Regions from separate parts of the Saccharibacillus brassicae genome, predicted to be linked through region 4. Evidence: predicted binding sites of a transcription regulator. Region 4 holds the regulator's gene; each other region holds the start of a gene.

Region 1 (5,983 bases), 2.6 Mb from region 4:
TAGTTATATAACGAACCATTTTTTAACAGAAGCAGCTTCTAGAAACTCATACTATCAAAAATATAAACCAGGAGGGTAGTAGATGAGAAAAATATTATTAGCTTGTGTGATGGTCGTGTCAATATTAACAACAGCTTGTGAACATACCGAAACGACGTCGACCCCGTCCACTTCCCCTGCAGCCAAGTCTGACACAAAAGAAGTTCCTGCATCAACAGAGACGTCAGAGGACGTTGATCCAAAAATCATCACACTGGACAGTGCAACCGAAAAATATTTCTACGGAACTTGGAAGGTTGAGAAATTGTTAGGGTTTGCAAATTCCTATAATGATGCTTCTAAATATCCTACCGGTCAAAAGTTTATCGGAGATCAACTTGTAATTGAAAAAGACTATTTTTCATCAAAAGGACTTAAAAACGAAAAAGATTATCAATACGAACTAAAAGACCCCTTATACAGACTTATGGATAACTTTGAGGACGCAGACTCTTTTTATCGAACATATAAGATTGATATTCCAAACTGGAATATGAATGATAAGACAAAAGTAATAACTATATCTGATCCTTCAACGAAAATGCATATACCTGTAAGTTTAAGTTTTTTTATTATTAATAACGACAGACTTATCTTGTTATCAGAAGCAACTATTTTTGAGCTAAAAAAGGTTAACTAAGTAAAAGGGTCAGCCCAATAGCTGACCCTTTTTGTACTGTAGATTGATTAAATTACAGGGTGTATACGGGATATTGATGCGTATACCGCGCATTCTTACAGAACAAAGCCGCTTCTTCATTTCGTCTGCGTTGAAGATTTCGATCATAGGAGAAGGCTTTGCTGACCAGCTTCGAACAAGTTGTGATTTCCGTTGAGGAAATCGGACCCGAAAAAGTAGGATAGATCTGCTTGTGGGCCAGCATCGCTTGCACATCCTCGCTTACCAACACGCCGGGACCGCCATTAAACGCAAGCGAGACTAACGCATCGAACTGGGATTGCGAAAACTTACAGCCTGCAGGCAAGTCCAAGTTATTGACTGCAGCTACTGCTTTTGCTGTATCCTTGGCAAAAAACGTATTGGCCTGCGTTCGAGAAATAGGAGACGTATAATTCAGATTCAACGAGTGAGTCAACGCATTTGCTTGTGCTTGCGTCAGAAGAGAGTCATTGGGATTCCCGGTTTTGTTTCTGCTATACGTTTTATTTTTTGTAATCAAATGTCCCCAACCAACTGTTGGATACCCAGAAGGATCTGCGTAAAACTTCAAAGAAAATCCCTCATGCGATTTGATAAGGGTCGTTCCACTTGTACCCAAAGATTGATTTGCCATAATAGTCACTCCCGATCTTATATTTGTAGAAAAACAATAGGGGGAATCATAGACAGAGCCCCATTCCCAAGTGCTCTGTAATGCCGTATTGCCTTCTCATCTATAAAGGAGAGAGGAATCACTTATTACAACCAACCATTAATCGCCTAGAAATAAACTTTTACAATATAATAATATGGGCACAATCCGAAAGACATTTTGCAAAAGAAGCCTTTATATATATTCAAAATAGTGACACGAGCAAGTTGAAGTTTTTTAGATAGATAAACAATAAAGGCAGCTGCTCAATTAAGCCGCTGCCTTTCTATATTTAATGATCATTCAGATTGAAGGATGGCTATTAGCTCTGTAATTAAAGTTTGTACCGCGTCCTCCTGATTAAGGCGCATATACTTTGCTAAACGTTTAATCTCCCCATCGAATGCTTCAATGATTTCTAAAGTAGCTTCTTGATCATGGTGTTTAACTCGCTGAAGCAAGATTAAGAACTCAGTGTCTGACAAAGATATTTCAGGGACTTTCTCTTCCACTTGCTCACCGCCTGTTGAGTCACCTGCATTTCTTTAGCTAGTTCCTTTTCCGTTTTATCATTTACAAAGAGTTCATAAATGATGGCTCTGCCCTGCGGGTACGGAATGAGTTGAATAGCTTCATGTAAACCCATTTCTTCAATGAGGTTTGTAGGATCAACCCCATGTGTTTCTTTTTGAATATAGTCAAAAACAAGTTCATTTCTCAACCGTTTTCTTTCATAGTACTGCAGCCGCCAAGCTGCTTGCCTTAACTTTTTGCGATACTCTTCAATTACCAAATTAGATGGCATATTATTCCTCCTTCTTCGTCTATATATACTATGGAGTATTTATGGGAGATTTTACAACCTAATAAGGAACGTTCGTTTGTTTTTTCAGGTTGTTTTTATCCTCTAAAATTTTCTTTGTTTATAAGGAGGGATTCAAATGACTATAGAAGAAATGTTATCGGCTGTAACAAATGTAGGATTTCCTGTTGCATTGAGTCTTATGTTATTAAGATATGTATTGAAAAACTTCGAAGAAAAATTCGAGAAATTAGATAAGTCATTGCATGAACTCACAATTTCTATCCGAGAAAAAAAAGATGACTCAACATTAAGTTAAAAGAAAAAGCCGCTTTCCAAAAACATTGGAGGCGGCTTTTTCCCTGTTTTTAATTTCTTTTGAGTACTAAAACTAAACCGGGAATGCTTCCTGTCTCTTTTCACTCAAACCGGCTGAACGCGCAGATCCGTAATCCTCAGATCCCGGCTGAACACCGATCCGTCGCTGGACAGCTTGAATGACGGGTAGCTGCGATCCGCTTCAAGCTTCATGACCGGATCGAACTGCTGCTCCTGCTGGCGGTCGGTCCAGAATTCGAAGTCTTCCGCTTCGACCTTCACGTCCGTGTCCCACGGCTTGTCCGCGATCTGGATCGTCACGATGCCGTTACAGCCGCAGTTGATCGTATCGTAGATGAGCCGGAGACTGCCGGGACGTCCACCGAGCTTTTCCTGAAGTTTGCCTGTCGTATATTCGTCCATTTGAATGCGCATGGTACATCCCTCCTGCTGTTACTTTACCCGTTTTGGAGGGTGGTGTCAGGTGTGAAGGCCGCTTGTTTATTCAGGCCCTCTTGAATCCGGCGGATTTTCGCTGTGAAGTCCGCTACGCTTTCTCCAGGCATATAATTTTCGCCTGCGGCCGACGCAGGATCCGAACTTTCATCGGCAGCTGCGGCTAATTCGGCTCCGTAACCCGAATCCAACGCGTTGACCGTGCCGTTCTCTACGTTAAAGATCCCCTGATAGACGCCGGATACGCGATATAGCGAGTTATTTGAAGGATCTTTTCCTTTTTTCAAAAACAGAAGATGCTTGGCTCCGATTTCAAAAGAAACCCGGTCCTCGCTCCAAACGCCTTCTTGTTCTTCCGGCGGAGAAGCCCCGTAGATAACGATCTCTTGAACATTGGAATTGGCCTCGGTCACGTCTACCGCCGCGGCCGTATAGCCGAGAAAGTGATCGCCGGATCCCTTGCTGCGGGTGCCGGTAATCTCGACTTCGGCGATCAGATCGGCAGAAGCCGTCAGTTCTTGAAGGGAACGGTAAGAAACAGCGATGCTTGCGGATTGGAAAGACCCTCCTTGGGCCGCCGGCTTGTGCGGAGTCGGAGTCGAACTTGGGGCCGGGCCAGTCTGAAGTTGATTGAGGAAAATCAGACCCGCAGCGAACAGGACTGCCGCAGCGGCTGCACTGATTTGATATTTGAGTCTTCCATTTTCAGTTCTTTGGTGTTGGCTGTTATTTGGTATCTGTGTAAAACTATCCTCTAATTTGCTATGCATTTGTAAATTCCACCTCTTCATAGTAAGATGTTTTAAAAAAAAGCAGGTGAATGTTATGGAAAGTGTATCTTTATTTTTTCTCACGCTCGCTGTTTTTGGTTTTTCTCACTTTTTTCTTAGTAAAAAGATTTGTAAAACCAAAAAGTATATGTCAGATACAACGGGTTATCCTTTATATAAGTGGACGATCATTGGTTCGCCCCTACTTGCAATTGTTATTCTCGTTTTCGTTAATCGCCCTTTTGCTTGGATTCTTCTAGTAATCACAATTGCTTTTGCTAGTTGTTCCGTCCTCGAGCTAAGATATATTCCAGGCTCTCGGAGGCATATCGTTTCATTGATTATGGTAGGGCTATCTATCGTCGCGACGATTCTATTTGCTATCTAAAGTTTAAATTCGTTCCAATAATCTACTCATCCCTAATATTTTTGTGTTAAAGATCACTTTGCTTCCAATGTTCTTTTTTGTAATTTTCAAATTCCTCACGATCGACAGCAACGTGCTCGTAATCTTTACTTCTAAGGAACTCTTGTACTCGTCTCAATTTGACCAGTACTTCTTCAGTAGAATAGAATATAGATCCTTCTTGCGATGCCTCGAACTCTATTAGAATCCTCGAAAAACGTACCATTTCATCCAAATTGCCACCTGTACAATATTCAAAAAGATATACACTATATTGGAGCGCCTTCAATTCTTCTGTTGTAATCATTGGATTACGAATACATTCGAGCATTCTAACCTCATACATAATTTTCATCATTTCAAAACCACCATACTTTTTCAAAACTTTGAGACCATCTTTAATAAAGCGGGCGACTTCCGGCGAAGTTGTTTTTTGTAAATATACTTCGGCTTCATCTTCGGAAATATCCAAAGGTCCTATTCTTCTCATCGTAAGGACGAAGTAACAAAGCTCCATGATAATCTCACTTAAAACCGTCAAAATCTCTGTTCTTTTCATCCGATCTCCTCCTCCTCTTCTTCTTTCCCACCACTTAAAAACGAGGATCATTCTTCCAACCTTCTCTTTTATACTGTTCAAATTCCTCTCGACTGACGGCTATAGTGTCCTGATCCCTAATTCTAAGGAAATCCAGCGTTGTGACAACTCTTTTCACTACATCTTCAGAAGAACGAACAAAGGATACTTCTTCTGAATATTCGAAGTCCAGTATGACTTCAGAATAACGAATAACCTCTTGTAAATCTTCCTGCTGACAATATTCAAAAAGATATACACTGTAATGAATCGCTTTTAATTCTTCTGCACTGAGGTTTGGATTTCGCATACATTCAAGCATTCTTGCTTCAAAAAACATCTTCAGCGTTGGAGAAAACACGTACCCTATTTTCAAAATTTTAATGCCCTCTTTAATAAAGCGGGCGACTTCCGGCGAAGTCACTTTTTGCAAATGGACTTCTACTTCATCTTCCGAAACGGCGATCAGCCCTATTCTTCTCGTGGTGAACGTAAAATAACAAAGTTCCATTACGACTTCACTTAAAATATCAATCTTCCCCACTCAATCATCTCCCTGATTCTTTATTCTGGGATAATAACACGTGTTTATTAATAAAGCTGTAGTAGTCTGACTTGTATTCAAGTATTATAAAAAGCCCCTTTCGCAGGAAATTCCTACCTAAGGGGCTGGCCTATTCGTTATTGTTTGATGTCTGGATCGCTAAATTTGTACGTGCCCGTTAGTATCTGGCCGACCTGAGACGTGCCGAAAGTCCTGACTTAGTTTAAGCTCGGAGCCTATTCAACCGCCTTCACTGCTGCTGTAGCTTCCGAAGCGGCTACATTGCCTTGTTTACCGTTGGAATCCTTGGCCGTGACTTGGAACACCAGCGGTTGACCGATAACGGCTCCCGTTACCGTATAGGAGCGGGAAGTTGCATTTTCGATCGGATGTAGAAAAGGTCCGACCATATAATACCATTGATAAGTGCTGAGATCGGAATCCTCCAAATTCACTTTGCTAAACTTGTACGTGCCTGTCAGCGTTTGGCCGACTTCGGGCGTGCCGGAAATGGTAACTTCGCTGACGGACGGCGCTTGGTTAGTAGCTTTGATGACGGAAGAAAAACCCAACTGCTGGATGCCTGTCTGACCTTTGGCGTCTTTGGGTGTCACTTGAATCATCAATGTCTTATTTACATCCTCGGAGGTCGGTACATAGGACGCCTGGTCTGCTCCGCTGATTCGTTCTGTGGTATTGTCTGCGTCATCGCTTACCCGGTACCATTGGAAGGTTGTGCCCAGTTCATCGTCGCCGTC
Region 2 (5,983 bases), 960 kb from region 4:
TTTATGACCATTTATCGATTCTCCTCCCTGTAGACGTCTCCGTCCGCTTCGCGAAACAGGTCCCAGACCCGGTCGCGTCCCGGTTTGCCCAGATGGTTGTAACCCGAATCGTCCAGGCTCTCATCGAACTGGCAGACCGAATGGTACGGACAAAAATCGCACGCTTTTTCCTGCTGGATCCGGTACGGACGGGCTTCCGATTCGCCTTCCGTGATCCGTCTGCCGATGCCCGCGATATTGCGCCGGACGCCTTTGAGCAGCGATTCCCACTGCTGCGGATCGGCGACGGTCGAGCTGCTGTAGAAGCCGCCGTCTTTTTTGACCGCGACCGGAATGACCGGAGACTGGCCGCTCGTCAGGTCGCGGTCCATTTTGGATACGACGTCCGGGTCGGCCAGCACAAGCCCTTTCATCTTGAAGCGCTTGAGCATCTCCTGCGCCGCTTCCTGGCGCGCCATGCCGTTGGCCGACGTCAGCAGCGGATTCTGCACGTGGAAATAGAGCGTTCCCGCCGGCAGCGCCGGCGCGCCGATCCAGTCTTCCGCGTGGGTCAGCAGCACGTCCATATAGGTGAGCATCTGCAGCGACAATCCGTAATACACTTCGTGCAGATGCAGCTCCTTGCCGCTCGACTTGTAATCGATCACGCGCAGCAGCAGCCCGTCTTCGCCTTCGGCCACGTCGACCCGGTCGATCCGGCCCACGATTTCCATCGTGCAGCCGTTGTCCAGCTCGAACATCAGCGGAGGCAGGTCTTTGCCGGGACCGAAATCGAGTTCGATGCCGAGCGGTTCGAAATCGCCCCGGCGGGCCTGCTCGCCCAAAATGATCGAAGCCCGGCCGACGATATCCATCAGCTTGCGCGAAATATAGCCGTACCGGCTCGTGCTGAATAGAATCTCGCCCTGCAGCCTCGGCGCGATCTTGTCGACGGCCGCGCGCGCTTCGGCGAGACATTCCTCGGCTGAAAGCGAGCCCCAGCTGCGGTTCTCCAGTTTGAGCCGCATGGCGATATCGCTCAGCGCCGCATGGAACAGCTGCCCGATATCGGGCGCGTTCAACTTGTACAGCTGCCGCTCTTTGAGCTTGAGCCCGTGCGAAGCGAAATGGGAAAACGCGCAGGCCGTAAATTTCTCCATGCGCGAGACGCTCGAACGCAGCTTGCGGCCGTAGAGCCGCTGGCTCGTCTCCCGCGTCAGCCGGTCCGATTCGTTCGTGTACACGAGCGAAGCCAGCCGGCTGACGAGCAGCGATTCCCATTCGGGCCGTTCCTGGTAAGCACTCAGCACGTCCCACCACAGCGGATGGATCTCGGTGCCCGCTTTCCACAGCCGCAGCTGCGACAGCAGATGCGGCAGCGTCGCTTCCGGCCGCGTGACGAAATTCCGGTATTCGGCCGCAGGCAGGCCCGGCAGCGGCAGGGCATTTTCGCGGCGTTCGCCGATAAACGGGAACGCGGCGCGCAGGTCGAGCGCGATCTCCGACGGCAGCAGCGGCTTGTCTTCGTCGTCGCTGAGCGCGTAGCTCAGCCACAGCCTGTGCGAAGCGCTGGTCAGCGTATGGTAGACGAGCAGCTTCTCGTCGAGCAGCCGCCGCTCCGAACCCGGCGCGAGTTCCAGCCCGCTTTCGGCCAGGCGAATCCGCTCCGGTTCGCTCAGCAGCCCGTTTTGCAGCGGGGACAGCGGCACGACGCCGTCGTTGAGGCCGAGCACGAACGCGTACCGGATACCGAGCGGACGCGTCCGGGTCATATCGCCGAGCAGGACGCGATCGAGCGCCGGAGGCACGAGGCCGAGCGTCAGGCCCGCGATGCCGGTCTCCAGCATGCCCGCGAACTGCTCCACGGTCACTTCCTCGGCGTCGATCAGCTCGGCGATCTGGTCGAGCAGATCCATCATCGCTCCCCAGATCTGCCGATGCACGTCCGCCGCCTGCGGATCGCCCTGCTGCGCCGAGACGTGCGCCATCCGGTCGAGACGCTGCGGCGCTTCGGCCGCGTCCAGCATCCGGTAGACGGCTTCGCACATTTCCCGGGCCGTACCCGCCCGGTTCAGTTCGCGTTCGAACGCGGCCAGAGGCGCCGTGATGCGGTCGCGGCACGCTTCGAGCCGCTCCATGCGCGCCGCCGATTCCGCGGCTTCTTCTTCCACTACCGGACGTCCTTCGTCGTCGAGCGACATTTTGGGCGCGTCGCGCCACGGCCGACCGTCCGTCCAGCGCGTGCCGCGTATGCCCGACGCCAGCACGAAGTTCTCCAGGCGGTCCATATCGTCGCGCGAAATACCGCCTTCCCGCTCTTCCGGCAGCAGCAGGTCGGTCTTCACGCAGCGGAAAACGTCTTCGTACCGCCAGCGGTACTGCACGACGTCAAGCGCGCCGCGCACGAATTCGGCGAGCGGATGATGCAGCACGTTTTTGCGGCGGTCGGTGAACACCGGAATGCCGTATTCTTCGAACACCGGCGCCAGCACCGACTCGTAATCGTCCAAATTACGCACGAAAACGGCCATGTCCCGATAACGCGCCCCATGCTCCCGCGACAGGCGCAGCATCTCCCGCGCCGCCGCGTCGGCTTCCGCCCGGCGATCGTTGGCGGCGTGCAGCGTGATCGCAGCTTCCCCGTCGGCGTTCAGCCGTTCGCGTTCGCCGACTTCCCGCGCTCCGCGCCGGCCGCCGCGCAGCTGTTCTTCCAGCGCGGCCAGCAGCGGGCTGCCCGCGAAGCGCGGCAGCGAACCCGCTTCGGCTTCTACCGTCTCGCAGCCGCTTCCCGCGCCTTCGGCCAGCTTGCACAGCTTCCGGTAAGTCGAAGCGGTCTGGTGGAACAGATCCAGGTCGTCCGGTCGTTCCCCGCCGTCGTACGGCCGGTCGAGCGTCAGCGAACACACGACGGACTCCGCCGTCCCGAGCAGCCCCGCGATCACTTCGTATTCGCGCGGTGTGAATCCGTAAAATCCGTCGATCCATACCTGCGCCCCGCGCACGAGCGACGATTCCCCCAACTGCTCCGCCAGGCGGATCAGCGTATCTTCCGAATCGACGTACAACTCGGACAGCTTGCTCTCAAAATCCCGGTATACCGGCAGCGCGTCTTCGAGCTTCTCGCGCAGCAGCGGCGAATGGCCGGCCGACACGAGGTCCTGCATATGCTGCTCCAGCACGGCCGAATCGATTTTGTACCGTTTCAGTTCCGTGTACAAATCGTTCAATTTGGCGATAAATCCCGGCTGCTCGCTCGACGCGCCGAACAGCCGCAGATCGCCGCGGCGCTCCCGGAGCAGCCGGTACAGCAGCATCCGCTTGCCTTCGTCGCCGATCGCCGTCAGCGCGGAACCGCCCGTCTCCTGCATGACGCGGTACGCGAGGCGGTGGAAACTGAGCACCTGGGCACGCAGGCTTCCCCCGCCTTCCTTGCCGGCAAACAGCGCGTATTCCGTCTGGAACGTCGACTGTTCCGGCACGATCAGCAGCAGCGGCGGGCCCAGCGGGTCTTGTTGCATTTTCGCGCGAATCTCGTCCAGAATCCGGCTGGTTTTGCCGCTTCCGGAACGTCCGAGCCTAATCTGTAAAGTCATCGGCCGACGGCCTCCTTGTTCTGCAATCTCGTATTCAGCTTCTTCTTATAGTATACCGCATCGCGCGGCAGAAAAACAGAAAACGGGAACAAACGTTCCGAACCCTTTTGCCGCCCTGCGCAAAAAGCCCGCGTTTCGCCGACAGCGAAACGCGGGCCCTGCCCGGGCTACCTTTTGAATAAATCGAACCGAACGCGGATCGGACGTTTACCGGCTGCGCACTTCAAAAATCGCGAACTTCAAATAATGGCCTTCTTCGACGCCGAGCAGCTGCGGATGGTCTTTGCCGGCCGCCTGCCATTCGATCAGGCGCAGCGTTTTGCCCGCATCGCGCGCCGCTTCGTGGATCGTGTCCAGAAACAGATCCGGCTTCATGTGGTACGAGCAGCTCGCCGTCACCAGATAACCGCCTTCGCTGACCAGCTTCATGCCGTGCAGATTGATGTCCTTGTAGCCGCGCACCGCGCCTTTGACGGCCGCGCGCGCTTTGGCGAACGCCGGCGGATCGAGGATAACGACGTCCCAGCTGCGTCCGCCGCCGGCCGGCATCGGAACCGACGTATCGACTTTGGACGTGCCTTCGGAGCGGCGTTTGCGCTCTTCAAGCCCTTTGACGTTTTCGCGCAGATAATCGAACGCGTCCGCCACGACGAACTCGACCCGATCGTCGAAGCCGTTCAGGCTGACGTTCTCCCGCGCGCTTTCGATCGCATGCGCCGAAATGTCGAGGCACGTTACTTTTTTGGCTCCGTAGGCGCAGGCATGCAGCGTGAAGCTGCCCGTGTGCGAGAAGCATTCCAGCACCGTCGCACCGTCCCAATACGGGAAATCGACGACTTTGCCGTTTTTGTTGACGGGACGGCGCGTGCCTTCCACGTCCTGCAGTTCGATGCCGCTGCGCTCTCCCCAGCCGGTCATGAGCGGAGCGATCGAAGCGCGGTTCTCCCGTTGATCGAAGAAATAACCGGTCTTCTGCCCCTGCTCGATATCGACTTTGAGCTTCAGCCCGTTCTCGGATACGGTCACGTGGCGCGGACATTCGCCATACAGCACGCCTGTCGTTTCTTCCAGTCCTTCCAGCAGGCGCACCGATACGTCGCTGCGCTCGTAAATGCCGGCCGGAGACAGCACTTCGACCAGCGCGCTGACGATTTCGTCTCGCCGGCGGTCCATGCCGAGTGTCAGAATCTGCACGACGAGAATGTCCGCGAAGCGGTCCACGATCAGTCCCGGCAGGAAGTCGGCTTCCCCGTAGACGAGGCGATATGCGTCGCCGCCGACGAACCGGTCGCGGTGGCGCAGGCAGTCCCGGAAACGCGACGCGAAAAAGCGCTCGTCCATCTCTTCGACGACGCCGTGCGACAGCAGCCGGACCGTGATCTGCGAATTTTCGTTGTAATAGCCCGTGCCGAGCGGCTTGCCGCGGTGATCGGTCACTTCGACCAGATCGCCCGGCGTTATGGCGCCTTCCGTACCGGCGATCTCGCTTTTATAAATCCACGGATGGCCTTCTTCAAGACGCTTTTTCCGGTTTTTGTCCAGTATGACTTTTGCCAAATTCGTTCCTCCTCAAATTGCCGCTCTTGCCTGTCTGCCGCGCTTACAGCTTCAGGCCGAGCATTTGCATAGCCGATCTCAGAATCGGGTGGTTGTTTTCGTACCCCGATTTTTTGTGCAGGATCAGCGCTTCTTCCGGGGAAAACCACTCGACGCCCCGAATTTCTTCCTGCTGCGCTCTCAGCTGTCCGCCGAGCGCTTCGACCAGGTAATACCGGACTTCCTTGTCGACCAGCCCGTATTTTTCGTTCTCGTATTGGTAGCGGATGATGTCCACGAGCTCCACGATCCGCCCTTCGATTCCGGTCTCTTCGCGAATTTCGCGCAGGGCCGCTTCCCGCGGCGTCTCGCCGACTTCGCGCTTGCCTTTGGCGAGCGAGACTTTGCCGTAGCGGTCCTGAATGAGTTGGATCTGAAGCTTTCCGCTTTCTCTGCGATATACGACGCCGCCCGCCGATATTTCCGTTCTGCTCACCGTCTTCTCTCCTCGTCCGTGCTTGACCGTCCCGCAAACAAAAGGACTCCGCGGCTGTCGGCGAAGTCCCCTGCTGCCTGTCTCCCGCTTCCGCCCGGCTGCGCGCCGGACATCATTCGGATCGTGCTCAGGATACCGACGCCGCCTGGACTTCGTCCAGAACGCGCAGCAGCTGGCCGCGGCATTCGTTCGCGCCCGCTTCGGTAATCTTGACCCGGCACAGTTTGCCCTGCAGTTCTTGCGAACCTTCGAACAGGACGGTCAGGTAGTTGTCGCTGTGTCCGGCAACCCAGCCTTGCGGATACAGTCCTTTTTCGTTTTTCTCGGGAATGACGTCGACGACCTGGCCGACGAACTTCTCCGCGTATTCAAGCTGCAT
Region 3 (5,983 bases), 930 kb from region 4:
AAAGGCGAGACGCTCACGTTCGGCCAGGAACGGATCGAGCGCGCCGCAGGAGCGGAAGCCAAAGGCTATGTGCTCGTGACAATCGACGGGTACTCCGCCGGGTGGGGCAAATGGGCCGCCGGCGTGTTGAAGAACGAATATCCGGCAGGATGGAGATGGAACGGATGAACAACGAACCAGGCAAGAAAAGCGTCAAAAAACTGCGTATCGACAAAATATTGTCGCATCTGGGCATCGCGACGCGCAGCGAAAGCAAAAAGTTGGCCAAGCAGGGACGCATTACGCTGGACGGCCTTACGGTCAAAGACAGCGGACTGCAGATCGATCCCGATCTGTCGGTGCTCGAAGTGGACGGACAGGCGGTGCGCTACCGGGAATTCATCTACGTGCTGCTCAACAAGCCGCAGGATGTCGTCTCCGCGACCGAAGACAAATACGACCGCACCGTTATCGACCTGCTGGACGCCGAATATGCGGCGTTCGAGCCGTTTCCGGTCGGCCGGCTGGACAAGGACACCGAAGGACTGCTGCTGCTGACGAACGACGGCCAGCTGGCGCACGAACTGCTGTCCCCGCGCAAACACGTGCCCAAGACGTACGAAGCGGTCGTGCTCGGCGCGGTCGACGCAGCCGACGGGGCCGCTTTCGCAGCCGGCGTCACGCTGGACGACGGATACGAGACGATGCCGGCCGAACTTGAGATTGTACGCCGCTACGAACTCGAAGGCGAAGAGCATGCCGATATCCGGCTGACGATTATGGAAGGCAAGTTCCACCAGGTCAAGCGCATGTTCGAAGCGGTCGGCAAAAAAGTGGTCTTCCTCAAGCGGATCTCGATGGGACCGCTGCAGCTCGATCCGGCGCTCGCGCCGGGCGAATATCGCGAACTGAGCGACGACGAACTGAGATCGCTGCGCAGGGAATAGCTCGCCTGCCCTTTACCTTTGGCTCCCTTGTGGGCTATCATCAGGAGAAAGAACGTGCGAGGCGGAAGGGGAGACTGGCTGTGAGATTGCTGCAAGCATTATTTTTTCCGCCCGAACAGCCGGGGGGCGTATCATCGATGATCCCGCATCTGCAGGAGAAGTTTTCTTCGGCCCGCTGGGAGATGGAAGTGTTCTCGCTGCCCAAGCGTATTCGGGGCAAAGGACGAGAAGACATTGTGTTCGAAACTTTCGATTGGACGCAGTACGCGGACCGTCCGATCGTGCAAAAATATATGCAAACGTACCGCGATTATTTGTGGTGGACGCGGCTGCGGCTGCAAAAGCCGTATGATCTGATCCATGCGCACCATCCGATCGCCGCGCTTGCGATGAAGACGGCTTTTCCGGATACGCCGGTGCTGCAAACGATCCACTCCAGTTACGAGCGCGAGCTGATCCTGAACGGCAAGATCGAAGAAGGCAGTCCGGAACATCGTTTCCTGCTGTCGATCTATCGCGAGCTTGAAGCCAGAACCGATCGGCTGATCACGGTGTCCGAAGCGTTCCGCCGGTACATGGCTCCGCATATCGAGCATGCCGACCGGATTCGCATCATGCCGAACGGGTACGACGAACGCCGCTTCAAGCCGGTGCCGCACGAGAACGAATTACCGCAGCTGATGACGGTCTGCCGCCTCGTACCCGCCAAAGGGCTGGACGTGCTGCTGCAGGCTTGCGCGCTGCTCAAGGAGCGGGATTGTCCGTACGTGCTGCACGTGATCGGCGACGGGCCGTCGCGCGAAGAGCTGGAACGGTTGGCGCAGGACTTGGGCGTGTACGATAATACGATTTTCTATGGGTATACGCTTCATCCGGAAGAGTTTATGCCGTTTTTCGATATTTTCGTGCTGCCTTCGCGGGCGGAAGCGTTCGGTTCGGTGTTCGCCGAAGCGGCGCTCTGCTGCCTGGCGCTCGTCGGAACGAGCGTCGGCGGCGTGCCCGAGCAGATCGAGCACGGCGTGAACGGGCTGCTCGTTCCGCCGGACGATCCGGCGGCGCTGGCCGACGCGCTGGAGCAGGTGATCGGCGATCCGGCCTACCGCTACGAACTGGCCCGGACCGCCTGCGAAAAAGCCAAATCGCATTATTCGCTCGACCGGGCGGCGATCGAACTCAAGCGCATGTACCTCAGTTACGAAGGCCGCGGCAGCCGCAGTTTGTAACGGACTTCGCCGGGCGGATACAGGGATGACATGACGCGTGACCTTGAAAAAAGATAAACAAAATGCTATTTTTACGAAAACGCGTGAAAATGCCGAATCGGGAGGATTGAGGCTGTGGAAGAGTTAAAAGAACGGATCAAAAGCGAAGGCGTAATCGCCTCGCAGCAGGTGCTGAAGCTGGACGCGATCTTGAATCATCAGGTCGATCCGGCCCTGACGATGGACATGGGGCGGGCTTTCGCGTCGCGCTTCGCTTCGGAGCAGGTGACCAAAGTCGTTACGGTGGAATCGTCCGGTATCGCGGTCGCTTTTGCCGTCGCGTTGGAGCTTGGCGTGCCGATGGTGTTCGCGCGCCGCAAAAAAACGCTGCTGGCCGACCCGGATTCCTACGTGGAACGCGTGCCTTCTTTTACAAAAGGAATCGTCACCGATTTGATGCTGCCCAAACGGTTTATTAAAAAAGAAGACCGGATTTTGTTGATTGACGACATTATCGCGAACGGCGACGCCGCGCGCGGCCTCGTCAAGATTATCCATTCGGGTGAAGCGACGCTCGTGGGCGCGGGCATCGTCGTGGAAAAATGTTTCCAGTCCGGCGCGCAGAGTCTGCGGGACCAGGGAATCCGGGTGGAATCGCTCGTGCGTATCCAGTCGCTGGGCGAAGACGGAGTCGTTTTTGCGGACTGAGGGAATTTGGACAAAAGCTAAACTTCCCGCTTTACCCCTCCGATAATGTTACGTATAATGTATGGTAAGTAGGGAGAGGAGGAAGAGTAAAATGAGCGATCAAGCGGTAAACAGCGAATTTTTCATCAAAAAAGTCAACGAGGCCAAGGTGCATTTCGAGCGAGCACTCGACTGCAAGCATACGGAATTTGATGACCTTTATCCCTATATGATCGAACATCCGCAATTTTTCTGGTACAAGCGATACGTAGCGTGGTCCGAACTTCTTACGCTTGCCGATCTGTGCGAAGAACTGTCTTTCCCGTGGAGAGAAGAGTTCACGCCGCAGCAGGTCGAATATATCGAACAGCGCGTCATGTCGGCCAAAGTGCTCGACTTCTGGTTCGAGAATACGGATTCGAAAGAACACGCCCAGCGTTAACATCGATTCCGTCCGATTCCGAGATTGTCACGCCGCTCTTCAGACCGTCCCGTTCGCGCCTGCTGCGCGAGCGGGATTTTTCGATTGGCGGCCGTTTTGCCGATTGTCCACCCCCATACCGAAGGAGGCATCACCATGCTCAGCGACGAACAATTAAACGCATTTCGGATCTCCGGCGAAAAAGTCCGGGTCGTGCGCGACGGTCTCAAAGAAAACGATATTCGCGGCATCGTCGTGGCCTGGGACGATAAGCAGGTGCTGATCCGGCGTCCCAACCGCAACGTCGTCAAGCTCGATCGCAATTACGTCATCCAGCCTTCCAAAGAAGAACGGATCGACCTGCTGGCCGAAGATTCCGCAAGTTCCGGGAACCCGGCAGACGCTGCTGCCGAGCCCCGGCCGGACGTGTCGGAATAAGACAGCGGAATAAGCCAATCGAAAAAGCCCGCCGTATCCGGTACGTACCGGATATAGCGGGCTTTATTCAATGATGCGTGATGCAAATCTGATATGAATATATGAATCCCGGTGGGCCGTCCGCATGCCGGGGGAGGCGCTGGAGACCGGCTCAGGGGAGAGAGGGGGACAAATTTACGCGTATCTTCCGGTGTGAGGCGGACGGGAAGCCGGGTTCGGGCTGCTGCTTCCGGCAGCGGGGCGTCCGCTGTAGGGGCGGACCGGCGGCGCGGATTGACGGCCGGAATCGGTCACGATCGGAGCGACTTCCAGACCCATATACGCCCGCATTCTGAGGTCGGATTCGCGCCGGAAAGGCTCGTCGTCGATATGCAGCGTGCCGTGCAGTCCCCGGCAGAGGTAATCGGTATCGACGCCGCGTTCGGTATGTCTGACTTCGCAGATCCGGATATGGCGTTTCTTGAATTCTTTCCGTACGCCGGACAGCAGCACGGCCGCGCATCGGGAAGCGCCGCGAATCATTTCGGTATATAAAGGAGAAGCCTGCATCGGGGAGTCGGACTCCAGTTTCTTGGCATCGTTCTCGAAAACTTTTAGAATATGCGTCAGCAGCAGATAGCTCTTGATCAGCGAAAGTTCGTCGCGCGTCGTCTGTACAGCGGTCATGCGCTTCACCACCTTGTAGGAACTTATGTTCTGTTTTTATTATAACCGAACGTATGTACGGGCGCAAGCGAACACCGGATCTTTTTTTGAAAAAGATTGACTTGCGCGGCGGGGGCATGCTATGATCTATCTTGTCGCTGCTAGCAGGCGACAATGTGAATGAGCGGTCGTGGCGGAATTGGCAGACGCGCACGGTTCAGGTCCGTGTGGGCTAACCCCCGTGGAGGTTCGAGTCCTCTCGACCGCATCACTAAGGACGAGACCCGTATTCAATGCTTCGGCAGAGGATTCGGGTCTTTTTTTATGCGTATTTTTAACAGGCTGGCAGAGGATTTCGTCGTCTTTCGTCGATTCCTTTGTCGTATAATAGAAGAAACTAAAATTTTACACAAATCGCGGAGGACACAATGAGTGAACGCATCATGGAACTGAACCGGATGGTCAATGTGTCTGCGGGCGGACATATTTTATATTTGTACGACGATGCCGACCAGTATGCGCGCAATGCGGCCGCCTATGCGGTCTCGGGCGCACAGGGCGGCGGGTTGACGATTATGATCGACCACCAAGAGCAGCTCGGGTCTATTCGGGCACTCGCGGAGCCGGCGCTGAGCGAAGAAGAACGGGCGCGGATCGTCTACGTGGACGCGGACGAGTTCTACGCTTCGCACGGCAGCTTCGATTACAAAACGGTCGTGAAGCATTCCGGGGAACTGCTGGCGCCTTACGAAGGGAACACGGGCGGTATGCGGACGTGGGCGCAAATCGCCTGGGACAGCGAGCACAGCGTCGAGAGCGAACTGGAACATTTCGAAGAACTGTCCGAACGGACGGTGCACAATGCCGGGTTGCTGTCGGTGTGCGCTTACCGCAGCGGCTCGCTCAGCGCCGCGCTTCAGATCAAGCTGCTGAGAAGCCATGACTATATCATGACCGACGACGAGCTCTCCGACACGGATCTGTCCGGCCGGAGCGCCGGCGCTTTGTTTCCTTCGTTGTCCGCGCAGCGCGAACAGGAAGAGCTCCAACTCGACGCACAGGAGCGTTTGGAAGCGAGCGCCCGGCAGTTGGAGCGGATTATCGCGAACAATCTCGATCCGGTCGCGTTGTTCGACGAAGAGGGCCGGCTGGTCAAAGTCAACGAAGCTTTCGAGCGGATATTCGGCTGGCCCGCCGCGGAATTCGTCGGGCGCGGCGAACGGCAGCTGCGGGAACGGATCGGCCTGCACGGCGTGACGGACCATTGGCTGGACCTGCCGTCCGTCAAAGAGGCGGCGGAGGAGTCGGGCATCGGGATCGGCCGGGCCAGGCAGATCGAAGCGACGGCCCGAACCCGGATCGGCGAACCGCTCGACCTGCTGCTGACCTCGTTCGCGCTCGGCGACGCCGACAAGCCGGCGGGCTGCGCGATCATCTATCGCGACATTACCGATTTCCGCAATTCGGATCGCCGGCTGCGGGAGTCGATCGAACGGTACACGTCGCTGAAGAAGCATAACCACGACGCCGTCTTTTCGATCGATCGGGAAGGGCGGGTCATCAACACGAATCCGGCGGCGCAGAACCTGACGGGATTGAAGACCGAAGACATGATCGGCCGTCTGTTCGCCGAGTGGATGTCCGAAGGGACGCTGGAAGACATT
Region 4 (5,983 bases):
TCCATCGCCAACTGCGTGTTGGGAAAAACGGCTCTCGCTTCGTCCAGCAGAGGCTGGAGCTGCTCAGGATCTTTGTAGCGCGAGCTGAAATGCGTCAGAATCAATTCGCCCACGCCCGCCTTCTTCGCCGCTTCCGCGGCCTGAACGGCGGTGCTGTGGTAATATTTCTGCGCCAAATCGGCAAATTCGTCGGTAAACGTCGCTTCGTGCACCAACAGGTCCGCTCCCGCCGCGAGCGGATCGATGCCCGGCGCCGGACGCGTATCGCCCAGAATCGTAACGATGCGGCCGCGCTTGGGCGGACCGAGCACCTGGTCGGGCGTAATCGTGCGTCCGTCCACCGTAATACTCTCTCCATTCTTAAGCTTACCGTATTCCGGCCCCGGACGCACGCCCCATTCCCGCAAAAGCTCCATGTTCAGGCTGCCCGGGCGATCTTTTTCCGTCATGCGGTAGCCATAGCTCTCGATCCGGTGTTCCAGCGCCGCCGCTTCAACCTTGATCTGCTCGTCTTCGAAAATCAAGCCGCCGGCATGCTCCACGATGTCCAGCCCGAACGTCACCCGGCTCTGCGTCGCGCCAAGCGTCACTTCGAGAAACTGCTTCAGCCCTTGAGGGCCGTATACGGTCAGCGGAGGCGAACCTTCCTGCGAGGAGCGGCTGGACAGCAGCCCCGGCAGGCCGAATACATGGTCGCCGTGCATATGCGTAATAAATATTTTTTCCAAACGGCTCAGCTTGAGCGGCGAATGCAAAATCTGGTGCTGGGTCGCTTCGCCGCAGTCGAACAGCCAGGACGAACGCCGTTCCTCCAGCATGCGGAGCGCGACGGAAGTGACGTTTCGCTGCGTGGTGGGCAGTCCCGCATTGGTCCCGAGAAAATAAAGTTCCACAGCCGCACTCCTCCTTTCTGCTTCCATATTCTAAATGATCATTACATACCCGAATACCGATCGGGGTAATCGTGACCGCCGGGCGGCGTCAGACTTGCAAACAGGCGAAAAAAAGCCCGCCCGCCGCAGCGGGCGGACGGAACACCGTATCGCCGATTTCTCAGGAAACGCGGATTCCGGCCAGCTGAGGCAGGTCGCGCAGGGATTCGATCTGATGCACAGGCACGATGCCGGAATGGGGCGGACGACCTCCGCGATTGATCCAGACCGACGGAATGCCCGTGTCCAGCGCTCCGCGGATATCCGTGCTCTGCTTGTCGCCGACCATCAGCGCTTCTTCCGGCTCCACGCCGAGCAGGCTCAGCGCATGGCGGAAAATCGCCGGATCGGGTTTGCCTTTGCCGAACGTACCGGAAATGACGATATGGTCGAAGTAAGGCACGAGCTGCGGAACGCCGTCGAGCTTCTCCTGCTGCAGCGACGGACAGCCGTTCGTCAGCAGCAGCAGCTTGACTTCGCCTTTGAGCGCGTCGAGCACTTCGTACGTTTCTTCATAGACGTGGGGACGGCTGCGGCGTTCGGCCGCGAACCTGTCGGACAACTCGAGCGCAAGCGCTTCGTCTTCGATGCCCAGATCCGCCAGCCCGAGGCGCCAAGCTTCTTTGCGGTACGCCGGAGCGATCTCCTGCAGCTTGCGGAATTCCGGCTGTTCGCCTTTGTCAAAATTCGCCCAGAGTCCTTCGAACGGATTGATGCCGATCATCTGGGTAAAAGGGTAGGTGTCGTAGCCGGCGTACAGTTCGCGTGCACGTCCGCGCACCGCTTCTTCGAACGCCTGCGCGTCGATTCCCGTGCGGCGAGCCGCTTCTTCGGCCACGGCCGCAAAAGATTCCCGAATGCTGCGCTCGTCCCAAAGCAGCGTATCGTCCAGATCGAAAATTACCGCTTTAACCTCATTGTTCACCGTCATGTGTCGTCCCCTCACTCTTCCTGTATGGTCTACTTCCCGGCAAAGCCCGATTCAACGGCTCGCTTACTTCTTCTCGACCGGAATCTGGTGCTGCTCGGCGAATTCCGTCACGCGCGCAGCAATCTCGTCCGTTTTGAACATTTTAAGGAAGCGCGAGAAAATCCAGTTGGCGCCTTTGCCTTTGGTTTCTACCGTGACGTAGCCTTTTTCGATCCGGAACTTGGCGATATCGCCGGCCATGATCGTGCGCTCGCGGTTGAAGCGAATCGTGCTCATCCGGTCTTTGCCGATACGCAGGAAAGGCCGGCGCAGGAACATGATGACCGCCAAGATGAGATACATTACGATGATGAACCAGTACGACGAGCCCGACGCTTCTTCGACGCCCGACATTTGGGCCGAAATCGTAATGGCCGTCAGGAAAAGGGCGATGACCAGCAGGAACACCGGGAACATATAGTTCCGGCCTTTGAACGTATCGAACGACTGGCTTGAAGTGCCCGACCCGCCGATTCGTTCCTGACCCGATTTTTGCCTGTACGTATTCGTTTTTTGCTGATTTTTGCGAACCTGTCTCTCCCACGAACGGGACATGCGTTTTCCCCCTTAAAATAAGTCACTCTATATATAAGAAAAACCCGCCGGTTCGCGGCACTCCCTTTTCCGCGAACCGGCGAGCCGTTTCCGTTCCGGTAAAGCGCTTGCGGAGCAGGTACGCGCTAGCGAGACCTCATCCGCAAAAAAATCAGTGCAGCTTCGAATCGCTGCCCGGCTCTTCTTCGTCGACCCATTTGATCGTATCGAGTTCCTGCCGGAAATTGCGCCGAACGTTGCCGAGATACACTTCGCGAAGCTGCGCGCGTTCCTGCGCTTCTTCTTCGGTCAAGCCTTCGGCTTTATGTTTACGGGCCAGTTCGTTGATCCGGCCTACCAAAATATCGATATCCATACGTAACCCCTCCTTAATCACCTTGCTTCTATATACTTTCACATGAAAAAAAGAGCTTGTCAAGGCGATAGCCCTGCAAGCTCCTGCGTTTGGATCAGGTGCGTCGATCGGCGTTCCCGCGCGCTTCGCAACCTGGCGAGCGACGATCAGAAATTCGGAAGAATCAGTTCGTCACCCGCGTGGATCTCGCTGCCGCTCAATCCGTTCTTCTGTTGGATGCCGGCGATAAAAATACGGGTGTCCGCGCCTGCCGGCTTGCGGCTCTCGGCGATCGACCACAGCGTATCGCCCGGCGAGACGATGACCGTGCTGACTTCCGCTGCCGGCTTGTCGTTTTGGAACGCGTGCACGACTCCGGTGCCCGCGAACAATCCGATCAGGACAAACAGCAGCAGACGCGCTTTGGCGGTCGTACTTCCGCTTCGCCGATAAGCGGGAAACTTCCGATTATGTAAAAAAGACAAGCTGGAAACGGGTCTGCCGCCGCGCGACTCGGTTGGCGTGCCGGCCGTCTCGTAAATGCTCTTATACGTCGTATATTTTGGCATCTTACACACTCTCCCAAACGTTTGTTCTGCCTTCTGTGAATTAATATAGCACGAACATACGTTTCAGGCAATAGTTTTTGGAACGCTTGTTCGGGAAAATTTGTTCCCCTTTTTATGCGGTCCAAAAAGCGAGCCCGAACGCCCGTTTGCAAAAAGAACGCTTACTTTCGAACTTACGTTTGTACGAACGGAAGTTCTATGCTATAATTTGCGCGTATAGCATTCGACCGTCTGTTCGCATGTTTCGGATGCTCATAACTTGAATGACACTACTATAGATTAATGGATGGGGTTGATACGATATGTCGAAGATATCCATACGCCAACAGGCCATTTTGGAATTTATCCGTACTGAAGTCAAATCCAAAGGGTACCCGCCTTCCGTTCGCGAGATTGGCGAAGCGGTAGGACTCGCTTCCAGCTCGACGGTACACGGACACCTGGACCGCCTGGAGAAAAAAGGGCTGATCCGCCGCGACCCGACAAAGCCTCGCGCGATCGAGCTGCTCGGTCTGGAAGAGTCGGATACGGGCAACCTGTTCGCCTCGACGATCCGGCGCGTTCCGGTCGTCGGCAAAGTCACGGCCGGCGTGCCGATCACGGCAACCGAGAACATCGAAGATTATTTCCCGCTTCCGCAGACGATGGTCGGCGACGATCAGGTGTTCATGCTGTCGGTCATCGGAGACAGCATGATCGAAGCCGGCATCAACAGCGGCGACTACGTCGTCGTACGCCAGCAGCAGACGGCCAATAACGGCGATATCGTGGTGGCGATGACCGAAGAAGACGAAGCGACGGTCAAAACGTTCTACAAGGAGAAGGATCATATTCGCCTTCAGCCGGAGAACCCGACTTACGAACCGCTTCGCTTGACACACGTGACGATTCTTGGCAAAGTCGTCGGTTTGTTCCGTAACTTCCATTGAGTCTGGGAGGATCATCCGACCTTTACCGCTCCAACTAGAAAACTCCCCCGAAATCGGAGGAGTTTTTTTGTGCGATATGGGCGGCTTGCGAATAAGAGTTTCCCGCTTAAGAGGTTCCCGTTCAAATTCCATCTCATTTAAGGAGGATCGTCATGGCCGATCTGATGACTGTTTCTTTTCTACTGTTCGCGGTATCCGCGGTGCTTGGCGGCATTGCCGTCTACCGCCGCCGCCCGCGGCAGGTTCGGATCTACTTCGGCGCGGCGCTGATCAGTCTGCTGCTTGTCTTCGCCGCTCTGGTGGCTCTGTCCCTGTCGGACGGCGCTTGACCGTCGAACCTGTCGGTTGAGGCAGCGCCCGCTGCGTCCGATTCCCGGGCGGGCGGGGCAGCTTGCGCGTGTCCGCCGCCGAAGTGCCGAATCTCGGCGGCGGCGTCTTCGGCCGTTCGTACGCTTTGCGCAGCAGCACGATATGCTGCATCGATGACTTGTCGAGCCAACGGATATAGGCGGCCTGTTCGAGATTGATCAGCGCAATCGTAACTTCGCGAAAAGCCCCGCCGCTGCGGCGGATCAATCGCGCCATCGACAACCAACGGAAAGCGCCCCAGCGATGACGGCGCAAAATGCCAAGAACTTTCAACTCCAGTCCATTCATGTCCACAAACACACCCTCCCGGCCCCTCGATCGAATCGCATCAGGCAGTTCCCTCACAACCGATCGGAACGTATGTTTGTATTATAAGCGAACACGCGTTCTTTTTCCACTCCAAATTCACAGCTTCGGGTAGACGTTCAGCGCGTCGAGGATATGGTAAGGCTTCGTCCACGGCGTTCCGTCCGCTCCCGCAGTGACGAGAATGTACGATCTGCCGTTTTTGACCGCAAGCGACGCCAGGCACAGCCCTGCCGCCCGGGTATAGCCCGTTTTGCCGCCCAAAATTTTGCCGCCTTTGAACTGCAGCGTCGGAGCGCTCTCGGACAGCGTGCTGCGCACGGTTAGTCCGTTCGGATGGCTGTTGGTCGCGCCGATCGCATGTTTCTCCGTCGTGATCAGTTTGCGGAACGTGGCGTTTTTGAGTCCGGCCCGCAGCAGGATCGACATGTCTTTGACGGTCGTATAATGGTTCGGATCGTGCAGACCGGTCACGTTGGCGAAATGTGTATGCGTCATGCCCAGCTTTTTCGCTTTTTGATTCATCTTTTTGACAAATGCCGCTTCCGACCCTGCCACCGCGTAGGCCAGTCCCATCGAAGCGTCCGCCCCGGAAGGCAGCATCGACCCGTAGAGCAGATCGATTCCTTTCACTTTTTCGCCCGGCAGGAAGCCGGCCATCGAAGCGCCTTCTTTTTTGAGCGCGGGAAAAATAGACGCCGGCAGCGTAATTTTCTTCTGTTTGTCCGGCAAGCCTTCGAGCGCCACGAGCACCGTCATCATCTTGGTCATTGAAGCGGGATAGACCTTTTGGTTGATATTTTTTTTCATCCGCATCTGCCCGTTGTTCAAATCGATCAGGATCGCGTTCGAACTGTAGAGGCCGCTCGTAAGATTCGACGCCGACAACAGCGACGACGCAGATCGCGAAGCGACACTCGTCTCCCCGGCAGGCGACGCCTGCGCCGGCTCGGCCGCAGCGGTGCTCCCTCCGATCGCAAGCGCCAGTACCGCCGACAACATCGCTCCTCGTTTGGAAC

The links. The regulator LexA, encoded in region 4, represses DNA repair genes until DNA is damaged. The targets are predictions, from matches to a motif close to CGAACATATGTTCG.
Region 1: the regulator LexA is predicted to act here: its motif matches at 2,223-2,236, upstream of FFV09_RS11760 (sigma-70 RNA polymerase sigma factor region 4 domain-containing protein).
Region 2: the regulator LexA is predicted to act here: its motif matches at 3,658-3,671, upstream of addB (helicase-exonuclease AddAB subunit AddB).
Region 3: the regulator LexA is predicted to act here: its motif matches at 4,387-4,400, upstream of FFV09_RS18735 (YhjD family protein).

What each region holds. Positions count from the first base shown of each region.
Region 1 covers NZ_CP041217.1:2,804,867-2,810,849, reverse strand. Annotated here, with positions in the region: gene FFV09_RS11770 (hypothetical protein) at 83-679, shown strand; gene FFV09_RS11765 (lysozyme) at 732-1,334, opposite strand; gene FFV09_RS11760 (sigma-70 RNA polymerase sigma factor region 4 domain-containing protein) at 1,816-2,157, opposite strand; gene FFV09_RS11755 (hypothetical protein) at 2,294-2,473, shown strand; gene FFV09_RS11750 (iron-sulfur cluster biosynthesis family protein) at 2,578-2,907, opposite strand; gene FFV09_RS11745 (hypothetical protein) at 2,931-3,698, opposite strand; gene FFV09_RS11740 (hypothetical protein) at 4,133-4,663, opposite strand; gene FFV09_RS11735 (hypothetical protein) at 4,698-5,225, opposite strand; gene FFV09_RS11730 (S-layer homology domain-containing protein) at 5,462-5,983, opposite strand, start outside.
Region 2 covers NZ_CP041217.1:766,767-772,749, forward strand. Annotated here, with positions in the region: gene addA (helicase-exonuclease AddAB subunit AddA) at 1-11, opposite strand, end outside; gene addB (helicase-exonuclease AddAB subunit AddB) at 12-3,572, opposite strand; gene FFV09_RS03050 (class I SAM-dependent rRNA methyltransferase) at 3,780-5,129, opposite strand; gene FFV09_RS03055 (NUDIX hydrolase) at 5,173-5,604, opposite strand; gene mtaB (tRNA (N(6)-L-threonylcarbamoyladenosine(37)-C(2))-methylthiotransferase MtaB) at 5,732-5,983, opposite strand, start outside.
Region 3 covers NZ_CP041217.1:4,494,729-4,500,711, forward strand. Annotated here, with positions in the region: gene FFV09_RS18705 (RsmB/NOP family class I SAM-dependent RNA methyltransferase) at 1-168, shown strand, start outside; gene FFV09_RS18710 (pseudouridine synthase) at 165-926, shown strand; gene FFV09_RS18715 (glycosyltransferase family 4 protein) at 1,007-2,149, shown strand; gene FFV09_RS18720 (xanthine phosphoribosyltransferase) at 2,264-2,836, shown strand; gene FFV09_RS18725 (hypothetical protein) at 2,928-3,257, shown strand; gene FFV09_RS24240 (hypothetical protein) at 3,393-3,674, shown strand; gene FFV09_RS18735 (YhjD family protein) at 3,849-4,340, opposite strand; tRNA gene FFV09_RS18740 (tRNA-Leu) at 4,504-4,587, shown strand; gene FFV09_RS18745 (PAS domain S-box protein) at 4,748-5,983, shown strand, end outside.
Region 4 covers NZ_CP041217.1:5,423,207-5,429,189, forward strand. Annotated here, with positions in the region: gene rnz (ribonuclease Z) at 1-893, opposite strand, end outside; gene FFV09_RS22685 (HAD family hydrolase) at 1,054-1,863, opposite strand; gene FFV09_RS22690 (hypothetical protein) at 1,927-2,457, opposite strand; gene FFV09_RS22695 (DUF896 domain-containing protein) at 2,609-2,812, opposite strand; gene FFV09_RS22700 (LysM peptidoglycan-binding domain-containing protein) at 2,959-3,360, opposite strand; gene lexA (transcriptional repressor LexA) at 3,663-4,289, shown strand; gene FFV09_RS23920 (hypothetical protein) at 4,442-4,618, shown strand; gene FFV09_RS22710 (hypothetical protein) at 4,560-4,952, opposite strand; gene FFV09_RS22715 (D-alanyl-D-alanine carboxypeptidase family protein) at 5,064-5,966, opposite strand.